One region of the Vibrio sp. 1069 genome, then DNA from elsewhere that is predicted to be linked to it. Evidence: predicted binding sites of a transcription regulator. Region 1 holds the regulator's gene; the other holds the start of a gene.
The links. The regulator PurR, encoded in region 1, represses purine synthesis genes. The targets are predictions, from matches to a motif close to TNANGNAAACGTTTNCNTNA.
Positions count from the first base shown of each region.

Region 2: R7040_RS15655 (NupC/NupG family nucleoside CNT transporter) is a predicted target of PurR. The motif match lies at 1,066-1,085, and genes of this name have one in related genera.

Region 1 is NZ_JAWOWP010000001.1:94,510-99,473, forward strand. Features, by position in the region: gene R7040_RS00395 (TVP38/TMEM64 family protein) at 1-357, opposite strand, end outside; gene R7040_RS00400 (TfoX/Sxy family DNA transformation protein) at 472-1,062, opposite strand; cyclic di-GMP riboswitch class I at 1,179-1,268, opposite strand; gene purR (HTH-type transcriptional repressor PurR) at 1,556-2,560, opposite strand; gene torD (molecular chaperone TorD) at 3,029-3,676, opposite strand; gene torR (two-component system response regulator TorR) at 3,943-4,653, shown strand; gene elyC (envelope biogenesis factor ElyC) at 4,726-4,964, opposite strand, start outside.
Region 2 is NZ_JAWOWP010000010.1:84,366-89,329, forward strand. Features, by position in the region: gene R7040_RS15650 (LysR family transcriptional regulator) at 24-968, shown strand; gene R7040_RS15655 (NupC/NupG family nucleoside CNT transporter) at 1,226-2,425, shown strand; gene folD (bifunctional methylenetetrahydrofolate dehydrogenase/methenyltetrahydrofolate cyclohydrolase FolD) at 2,493-3,353, opposite strand; tRNA gene R7040_RS15665 (tRNA-Arg) at 3,557-3,633, shown strand; gene R7040_RS15670 (class I SAM-dependent DNA methyltransferase) at 4,239-4,964, shown strand, end outside.

The DNA of each region.
Region 1 (4,964 bases):
GAGTTTATTTCCGAATTTGTTTTGTACCCAGTCACGCAATAAGTATCGGCTGCTCAAGAAGGCCAGTGTTGCCCCCATAGTGCTAGCGAAAGAAACCAGTAGCAAGCTTGTCCAAAAACCAAATAAGGCTGCACCAAGTAAGGTGACTACTGCCGCTCCTGGGATAGAAAAAGCGGTAATTGCAATGTAGGTAAAAAAGTAAATCGCAGCCGAGAATACAAAATTCTGATCGATGTATGTAGTTAGTGCTTCTTGTTGGGCTTTTGCATTCTCTAAGGTTAAATACTGGCCAAAGTTAATACCTAAAAAGACGATAGCCGCTAGTAGGATGAGACCTAATATCAGTTTCTTATTCATAATTTTGATTCCAATTTGGGATATATGTAATAAGACAGTAGGAAAACCGAAAAAATTTCACAAAAAAACCGCAGATTAGACTGCGGTTTTACAAGATAGTTTTTAGGCCGACTTTTATTGGAGGCCGTTCATCAACTCATCTCGGCGAGCTTGAGGTACCACACTCCAATGAGTGCCGTTGATAGCCCCTTCTAGTGCCCATAGCAACTCAATGTTGACGGTTGCAGAGTGCGTATCTCTTATCGCTTTATAGGCGTTAAGCGCACCTTCCTCTTCAAGCTTCTCTACGGATTCGATGCCGGCTTTTTTTAGCATGCGCTCGGTAGCCAGTCGTAAGTTAGGCAAATCTTTCAAACGGTTAGGCTTTGTACTTGCTTGCTGTTCTTTCTCAAGCTTTGCCTTTTTCAATGATTGATTCGCTACTTCGATTAAGCGTTCGCTTGATTCCCATAAATCGCTGGAAATAGCGTAGTACTTTGTAACGACTGGAAAGCCACGTTTTTTATAAACGTAAGGCTTTAGCCCTTGTTTCTCGAAGTCAGATGAAGTTTTTTGGTCTGCTCTGATATGAAGCTGATTGTTTACCACTAGTGCAAACATTGTTTCATCAGCGAATAGTCCGAAGCCACCAAACATTGAGCGCGACTTGATATTACCAAGTGCCTCAAATAGCTTCATAGAGTCTTTGAGTATCGGTTTATCCATGTTTTGTTATCTCGGTGTAATTAATATTACGCCACCAAAAGTCAGGTCCGAGAGAGTAGCAAACATGCGTAAAAACAATGTCATTACAGAGTAAAGTCATTGCTTACACACTTGCCATCGGTAACCCCGCTACCTTCCATATCGTAATATGGTTCAGGCCGGAGGCTTTGCGTCCCACTCTTTCGAATGGTTTGCCCTGTGCGTGACACAATGAGCATACTTCTTATATTGAATTAACATCACGGTTTAGCGTTAAAAGTGTGATTTCGGTTCAATAAAAATGATAGATTGAATGCTCTATTTTGCATATGGAAAGGTGCAAATTGGCCTTTGAAAAGGAGTTCTTAATATATATTACATTTATATAAAACAGGGAGTTAACGTTAGTCAATTGTTATTAGAGTGGTGTGAAGTATTAGAGAATGCTTAATTTTTCCAAAAAAATAAGCGCCCCTGTAGAGCGCTTATTTAACACGGTTAAATACAGTGAAATTTAGTTCATTTTTTTCACAGTATTTCGAATTACAAGCTCAGGTTGCATCTCGAAAATTCGTTTTTCGTGTTCTTTATCTTTGATACGCTCAAGTAGAATTTCGAATGCATTTTTACCAACACGACGTTTAGGTTGGTGGATAGTCGTTAGCGGTGGAGAGAAGTATTCCGCAAGCTCGATGTTGTCGTAGCCGATCACTGAAATATCTTCAGGAATTTTGATCCCGTTTTGTTGCAAGCGGCTCATTAGGCCTAGAGCCATTGTGTCGTTAAAACAGAATACCGCCGTCGGGCGCTTGTCCATTGCGGTAATTTTATCTGCAACTAATACGGCCGTATCACATTCAAAGTTACCTTCAAGGATCCAGTCTTCATTTACAGCTAGGTTCGCTTCGCTCATTGCGCGACGGAAACCTGCAATGCGCTCTTGGCAAGCAAGCTTTTCAAAATGACCGCTTAGACAAGCGATATCCGTATGACCATTGTCAATCAGATGTTTGGTTGCAATGTAGCCACCTTCTTCTGAGTTATCCATGATCTTGTCTGCTTGTGAGCTCTCTGGGCCCCAATCCATGACCACTTTAGGAATGTCCGCATGACGGTCAAGCATCTCTTTTAGTTCTTCGGTTAAGTCAGAACACATCACTAGGATGCCATCAACGCGCTTTTCAGCCAGCATACGAATGTAATCGCGTTGTTTTTCGTAAATCCCGCCTGTGTTACATAAAATCAGAGTATAGCCTTGGCGGTAACAGTAGCTCTCAACGCCATCAATCACTTCTGAGAAAAATAGGTTAGTTGATTGAGTTACTAACATGCCAATCGTACGAGTTGAGTTGCATTTTAGGCTGCGTGCAACGGCACTTGGCGCGTAATTCAGCTCGTCAACGGCTTTCATTACTTTTTCTTGCGTTGCTTCTGCAACGAAACGCGTTTTATTGATAACGTGCGAAACTGTCGTAGTGGAAACGCCGGCTAAGCGAGCAACGTCTTTTATCGTGGCCATAAATGGTGTCCTGTATCGAGCTACTGAAATATGTCGTATTGGATGTACCTGATGCTCTAATGGTTTCACACCTAGCAATATAAAATTGGCGCTAAGTGTCTCGGCAGCGGTTGATCCAAGTGCGACAAAAGGGTACGTAGCAGCATCGGTCGATGAATTTTATCTTTTTTCTATCTGATGAGAAATTGCCATCAACCTGTTAAGAAAACACAAAAACCGCTATATTTCAGCGGTTTACATATAAATCATATTTAATCGTTTGCGCTCACATTTTAGCCCTATGTGAACTGACTAGCAATGTTTTCAGCAAGAGATTTGTGTATTTGAAGTCACATTTTGACTGCTAAATAACCAAGCGTCTTTGCGCTAAGTTAAGGCAAACGAATATTATACCCAAGTTACTTACAATTGGTCACTTTCAGGCATACAGGAAGCCCGATAGGCAGGCTCCCTAAAAATAGGCGGCAATTATTCACCAAGAAGGTAGGCGCTGTCTAGTTTACAAAATGCAACTAATAGTTTCGCGACACTCGAGTAAAATCCAAATTCGTCGAATTGTTTACATTTGTCTGAAAACTGAGGTAACCAAGACATCAATTGTTGCTGGATAAAGTCGTTTTGTTTAACGAAGGCTTCTTCCATGTGTTTTTCTTGTTCAAGCTCGTTTGAGCGGATAATCATGTTCCCGAGAAAGTCGAGCTCAACGGCTAAGTGATCCGCAGGTTCCTTTAGGTTTTCGTCTACTTGAACGCCAAATTCAGCCATCAACTTTTCCATTTCCTCAGCTGGCTTGTCATTCAGTAAACCTGATTCACCAATGTACATGGATGCGTAAGGAAGAGCGCCGTATTTTTCTGTCTTCAAAAACAGTTCACAAAAGTCAGCTGCAAGCTCTAGTTGTGCATCTTCACGATCTTGTAACCGATTCAGCGCATCAACTAGGCTATCAACGGCTGGTTTTAGCGACTCATTTTCACCTAAACCTGCGAGAAAACTGCGAATTTCAACACTGTGATAGGCTTCCAATTCTTTCTCTGTTAGTTCTTTTGCGAACAAGCTCGAAAACCACCAGTAAATTTCAGCGCGTTTTTCATTAAAAGCTTTCACTTCTTGCATTTTGGGCTCCTGAATGATGCTTCAAGTCATGCATCACAAAGTCAATTAGGGATATCCCCTAAGTGTAATCAATTAAAATGAATAGCAGTAACTATAATTGTTATGTTTTATGGTCAAAAATGACCGTTTATTAATAGCAATGGGCAAGCTTGTTTTGAATCAATAAAAACGCTAAATCTTGCGTTTTAATGTATCTATGACTAGAAATGTTACTAGTTATGAATAGAATACGTCTTGGATAATAAGAAGACAGAAAAGTGGTGTAAATGAGCTATCACGTATTAGTCGTAGAAGATGATGTTGTAACTCGTAGTAAGCTTGCGGGATATTTCCAAAATGAGGGCTACCAAGTCAGCGAAGCAGAGAGTGGCGCAGAAATGCGTGAAGTTTTGCAAGCGGGCGATGTAGACCTGATCATGCTGGATATTAACCTGCCTGGTGAAGACGGCCTGATGCTTACTCGTGAGTTACGTAGCCAATCGGATATTGGTATCATATTAGTAACAGGACGCACGGATAGCATTGATAAAATCGTAGGCCTAGAAATGGGTGCTGACGATTATGTGACAAAACCTTTTGAACTGAGAGAGCTGTTAGTTCGCGTTAAAAACTTGCTGTGGCGTATTTCAGCAGCGCGCAGTGGCAGCTCGAAAGCGAATGAAACCAGTGAAGAGCACATTGTGCGCTTTGGGGAGTGGACATTCGACATTCAACGTCGCGCACTTAGCCGCAACGGTGAGCCAGTAAAACTAACTAAAGCAGAGTATGAACTTTTGGTGGCATTATCGTCTTATCCTAACCAGGTGTTAAGTCGTGAGCGTATTTTGAACATGATCAGCCATCGAGTGGATGCGCCGAATGACCGCACCATTGATGTTCTTATTCGACGTATGCGCGCAAAAATGGAGTTCGATCCTAAGAACCCACAGATTTTTGTAACGGTACACGGCGAAGGCTATATGTTTGCTGGTGACTAGTTGGAACATAACTCAATCGTAAAAAGAAAAAGGAGAGCTTCGGCTCTCCTTTTTTGTGGCTTCAAGATAATACTAGTTTGCTTCAACCATTGGTGTTTGGCCGACAGTATCACGCAACCTTTGCCAAATACTGCCCAAGTACTCATGCCAATAAAGCTCTGTTTGTTCTAAGTAACGCGCTTTAGGTGAGTATTTATCCCAAGGTTGACTTATCTCGCTAATAGCTAAGAAGTTGGTCGGGGCTGGGATTGGTTTAATGCCTGCTGCGTTGAACTCATACAATGCACGGCTCATGTGACTCGCAGAAGTGA
Region 2 (4,964 bases), on a different contig from region 1:
CTATAACCAAATCGAGGTAAAGCGTGTTATCTGAACGTGCCGCACAAATGGTGATTTTCTCCGCTCTTCTTAAACACAAAAGCTTCACAGCTGCTGCAAAGAGCTTAGGCGTGTCGGTGTCTCATGTGAGTAAACAGTTGAGTCAGTTAGAAGCGTCTCTTGGTATCAAGCTTGTTCAACGTACTACGCGAAGCTTTACGCCGACTGAGGCAGGGAAAACCTTTTTTCATCACTGTGAGCAAGTGGTACAAGCGGTGAGCAGCGCCACATTAGAGATGGAAACCCAGCGGGATGAAGTAGCAGGTTTGGTACGTCTTGGGTTGTCGCAATCATTTGGTACCTTACACATTATTCCAGCGATTCAAGAGTTACGCGAACTGTATCCTCAACTTCAAGTGGAAGTACATCTGTTTGACTATAAGGTCGATATGTTAGCCGAAGGGCTCGATTTATGGGTAACCAACAACGAGCATTTGCCTGAAGGTTACATTGCGCAGCGTTTGACGGATTGCCAGTTTGTTGTTGCGGCATCGCCAGATTACTTATTGAAACATGACACGCCAGCAGAACCGGATGACCTATCTGCTCACAACTGCCTCATATACAGAAGCTGGGAGCGTGACTATACGGGGTGGGCGTTTACCAAAGATCAGCAAGAATTGAACGTAAAAGTCTCGGGTAACTATTCAGTGGATCTGGCAGAAGCCGTTCGGGATGCGGCTATTGCAGGTTGGGGTATTGCCTACCTTGCCACTTACTTGCTGGGGGATGAGTTTAGAACGGGTAAGTTAATACAGCTGTTACCTGACTGGAAAGCCAGCCAGTCGATGCCGTTTTATGCGGTATACCCAAGCCGCCAGCATATGCCAAAAAAAATATCCGCAGTGATTAACTTTATCAAACAGAAGATCGGCAACCCTTGTCATTGGGACCAACGTTTGGCGCCTTACATCTCTATTCCTAAATAACAGGATCAATGACGTTGTAGAACGACACATAAGGTGATTCACTTCACAAAAATTTTTCCTGAACCAGAAACATATTTTCCATATGGAAATAATTAAAATAAGCAAACGTTTATCTTCAATAAATTCAATTGGTTATTTTGTTGGTCAGTTATTGGTCGCTTAAACTTTTCACACTGTTAACATCCTCAACTTGCAGCATTTTGAGTCCGCTATACAATCCGGTGCCTTCCATATCCCCCTTCTGTCGGATTCATTTTATGAACTCAATTATTGGTATCGTAGCCATACTATTCCTAGCATGGCTACTTTCTACAAATAGAAAAAATATAAAGCTGAGAACGGTGTCGTTTGCGTTTGCTTTGCAGGTACTGTTTGCGTTGTTGGTTTTATATGTACCAGCAGGAAGAGATGCGCTGAATTCAGTGAGCAGTGTTGTGTCGAATTTGATCAACTATGGTCAAGAGGGCATTGCGTTTTTATTCGGTAATTTGGCGACAGGGGGCTTCACCTTTGCGATCAATGTTCTGGGTATCATCGTTTTCTTCTCCTCTCTTATCTCAGGTCTTTATCACATTGGTGTGATGCCAAAAATCATTAACTTTATCGGTGGTGGTATTCAAAAGCTGCTGGGTATCGGTCGTGCGGAGTCTTTGTCTGCAACAGCAAACATTTTTGTCGGTACCATTGAAGCACCATTGATGGTAAAGCCTTACCTAAAACACATGACTGACTCGCAGTTCTTTGCAGTTATGACAGGTGGTTTAGCGTCAGTTGCTGGCGGAACGTTGGTCGGTTACGCATCACTGGGTGTCGACCTCAACTATCTTATTGCAGCTGCATTTATGTCGGCACCTGCCGGCTTGTTGATGGCAAAAATTTTAATGCCAGAAGATACGGATAAAGCAGCAGATATCGACATTAGCCAAGTTGAAATTCCACGTGCAACCAACGTAGTAGAAGCATTAGCCGATGGTGCCATGGCGGGTGTACGCATTGCTGTATCGGTCGGTGGTACGTTACTGGCGTTTATTAGTGTCATTGCAATGCTAAACGGTATGTTAGGTTGGATAGGTGATCTGATTGGGACACCATTAAGTTTTGAGCTCATCCTAGGTTTTGTGTTTGCGCCAGTCGCTTGGTTGTTGGGTATACCATGGCAAGAAGCAACCACAGCAGGCTCGCTGATTGGTAACAAGATTGTGGTGAATGAGTTCGTCGCTTTCATCCAGCTTGCAGAAGTGAAGTCTCAACTTAGTGAACACTCACAAGCAATCGTGACGTTTGCTTTGTGTGGCTTTGCAAATATCTCAAGCATGGCGATGCTGATTGGAGGGTTGGGCTCTTTGGTACCAGAAAAGCGTGCATTTGTTTCTAAGCATGGTTTCCGTGCGATTATCGCTGGTGTCATGGCGAACTTAATGAGCGCTTCTATTGCGGGCGTGATTTTAAGTCTGTAATTGAAATAGATATCAACAATTAGCAAAAAGGCTCCTTGCGGAGCCTTTTTCGTATCTGAAATTTACGTTATTTGTCTGTGTGGAACTGTTCGCAAGCGAGCATCGTGTTCTCAATTAAACTTGCGACGGTCATTGGGCCAACGCCACCAGGAACAGGAGTAATAAAGCTCGCACTTTCACGTGCTTTGTCGTATTCCACGTCGCCAACTAGTTTACCTGAATCAAGACGGTTAATACCGACATCGACCACCACTGCGCCTTTTTTAATCCACTCACCAGGGATGAAGTTAGGTTTACCAACCGCAACCACGACAACGTCAGCTTGACGCACATGACTCTCTAGGTCTTTGGTAAAACGGTGACATGTTGTTGTTGTGCAGCCCGCAAGCAGCAGCTCAAGTGTCATTGGACGACCAACAATGTTTGATGCGCCAACCACAACCGCATGTTTACCACGTAGCTCAATGTTGTAACGGTCGAGTAGGGTAATGATGCCCTTTGGCGTGCAAGAGCGAAGCTTTGGAATACGTTGCGCAAGACGGCCAACGTTATAAGGGTGGAAGCCATCCACGTCCTTCTCTGGGTGAATGCGCTCTAAAACATGTGTTGTGTCTATGCCCGCAGGAAGGGGTAATTGCACTAGAATGCCGTCAATTTCATCATCATTGTTTAATTCATCAATCAGCGCTAGTAACTCTTCTTCTGAGCTAGACGCAGGAAGGTCAAAAGACTTAGAAACAAACCCAACTTCTTCACATGCGCGGCGTTTGCTACCGACATAAACCTGAGAGGCAGGATCTTCACCAACTAGAACCACTGCTAAACCAGGAGCACGTAGCCCAGCTTCAACACGTGCTTTAACACGTGCAGCCACTTCGGATCGAACAGTTTGGGAAATGAGAGTTCCGTCTATATTTTGAGCAGTCATGACTTTCCTTATAAATTAAGAAGGCAGATTATCTGCGGCGCATTGTCGCAGAATTTCTTATCAACATCCATACGCAAACGTTTGCTTTGTGGTGTTTTTGAACATTAAGCGTTTTAATGGACTTTTTTTAGGCATTCAGATCAGAATGTTATGAAAACCCGTTGATTTACCCGTTTGAACTCGTATAATCCTGTCCCTGTAGCGCGCCCTTAGCTCAGCTGGATAGAGCACGTCCCTTCTAAGGATGTGGTCATTGGTTCGAATCCAATAGGGCGTGCCATTTATTTCGGGGCGTAGCAGGTTAGTACTTGCTACGCCCTTTTTCATTTCTGCTACTTTTAGTCAAGTAACTAGTCAAGTAAGCGTGAAGCTTAATGTAACCCAAAGAAACCCAATGGTTTTTAAACGTAGTTATCCTTGCGTTATTATCAGTGGTCGAAATTACACAGATTCCCTGCATGTTGTTGTCCGAGTATTTGTTTGTCAATAAAACAGCATAGCTCAGCAGTATCTCCGAACTAATCTACTAGCGATTCGTTGTCCAAACCTCTATCTCCTCTTACTTAAAGCCAACCTTTTTCTTTATGAAAAGAAAATCAATCGTCGAAGATGATCTTTACATTACTGGTAGAAGTTTATCGATATCGTAGAAACCTCATTGTAAGGCTTATAATCATAAACCTCAGGCAGTTATCTGGGGGCATAAGCAAAAATGAAGTTCAGAGTAGCGAAGCAATCTTAATAGATAGGCTACACTGCATGCAGTGTAGCTTTGGCTAGGGAAGCGTGGGATTGTATCTACTTAAACCTCAATTAAATCACAGACTAACTAAGGCTCTTTCGATATAATCAGCGCAATTTTTCATATTCAATGTGCTGATTATAATGACTAACAACAATTTCTCTTCAACAGCAGCGTTCTTATGGTCGGTGGCTGACCTTCTTCGTGGTGATTTCAAGCAATCTCAATACGGACGCATCATTCTCCCATTCACACTGCTAAGACGCTTAGAGTGTGTGCTTGAAGCGACAAAACCAGATGTTCTCGCAAAATACGAAGCTGTAAAGGCAATGCCAATTGAGGCACAAGATAAGCTACTGACGCACGCAGCTCAGTTGAGCTTTTACAACACTTCAAAAATGGACTTAAACCGCCTTGGTGAAACAGGTGTAGCAAGTAACCTAGAGAGCTACATTCAATCGTTTAGTCCTAATGCTCGTGAGATTTTTGAGCACTTCGATTTCTTCAATACCATCGACAAACTAGAAGAAGCGGATCTGCTTTACAAAGTAGCGAAATGCTTTGCAACGACAGATCTTCACCCTAATACCATTAGTAACTACGGTATGGGTTTAGTGTTTGAAGAGCTAATTAGACGTTTTGCAGAAAGCTCTAATGAAACGGCTGGTGAGCACTTCACCCCAAGAGACATTGTTGAACTAACAACATCACTACTATTCGCCAATGAAGAAGAGCTAACCAGTTCTGGTTTGGTTCGTTCTATTTACGATCCTACGGCTGGTACGGGTGGTTTCTTATCGTCAGGTATGGAATACATTCATAACCTTAACGACAAAGCCTCTCTTTCTGCTTTTGGTCAAGAGCTAAAC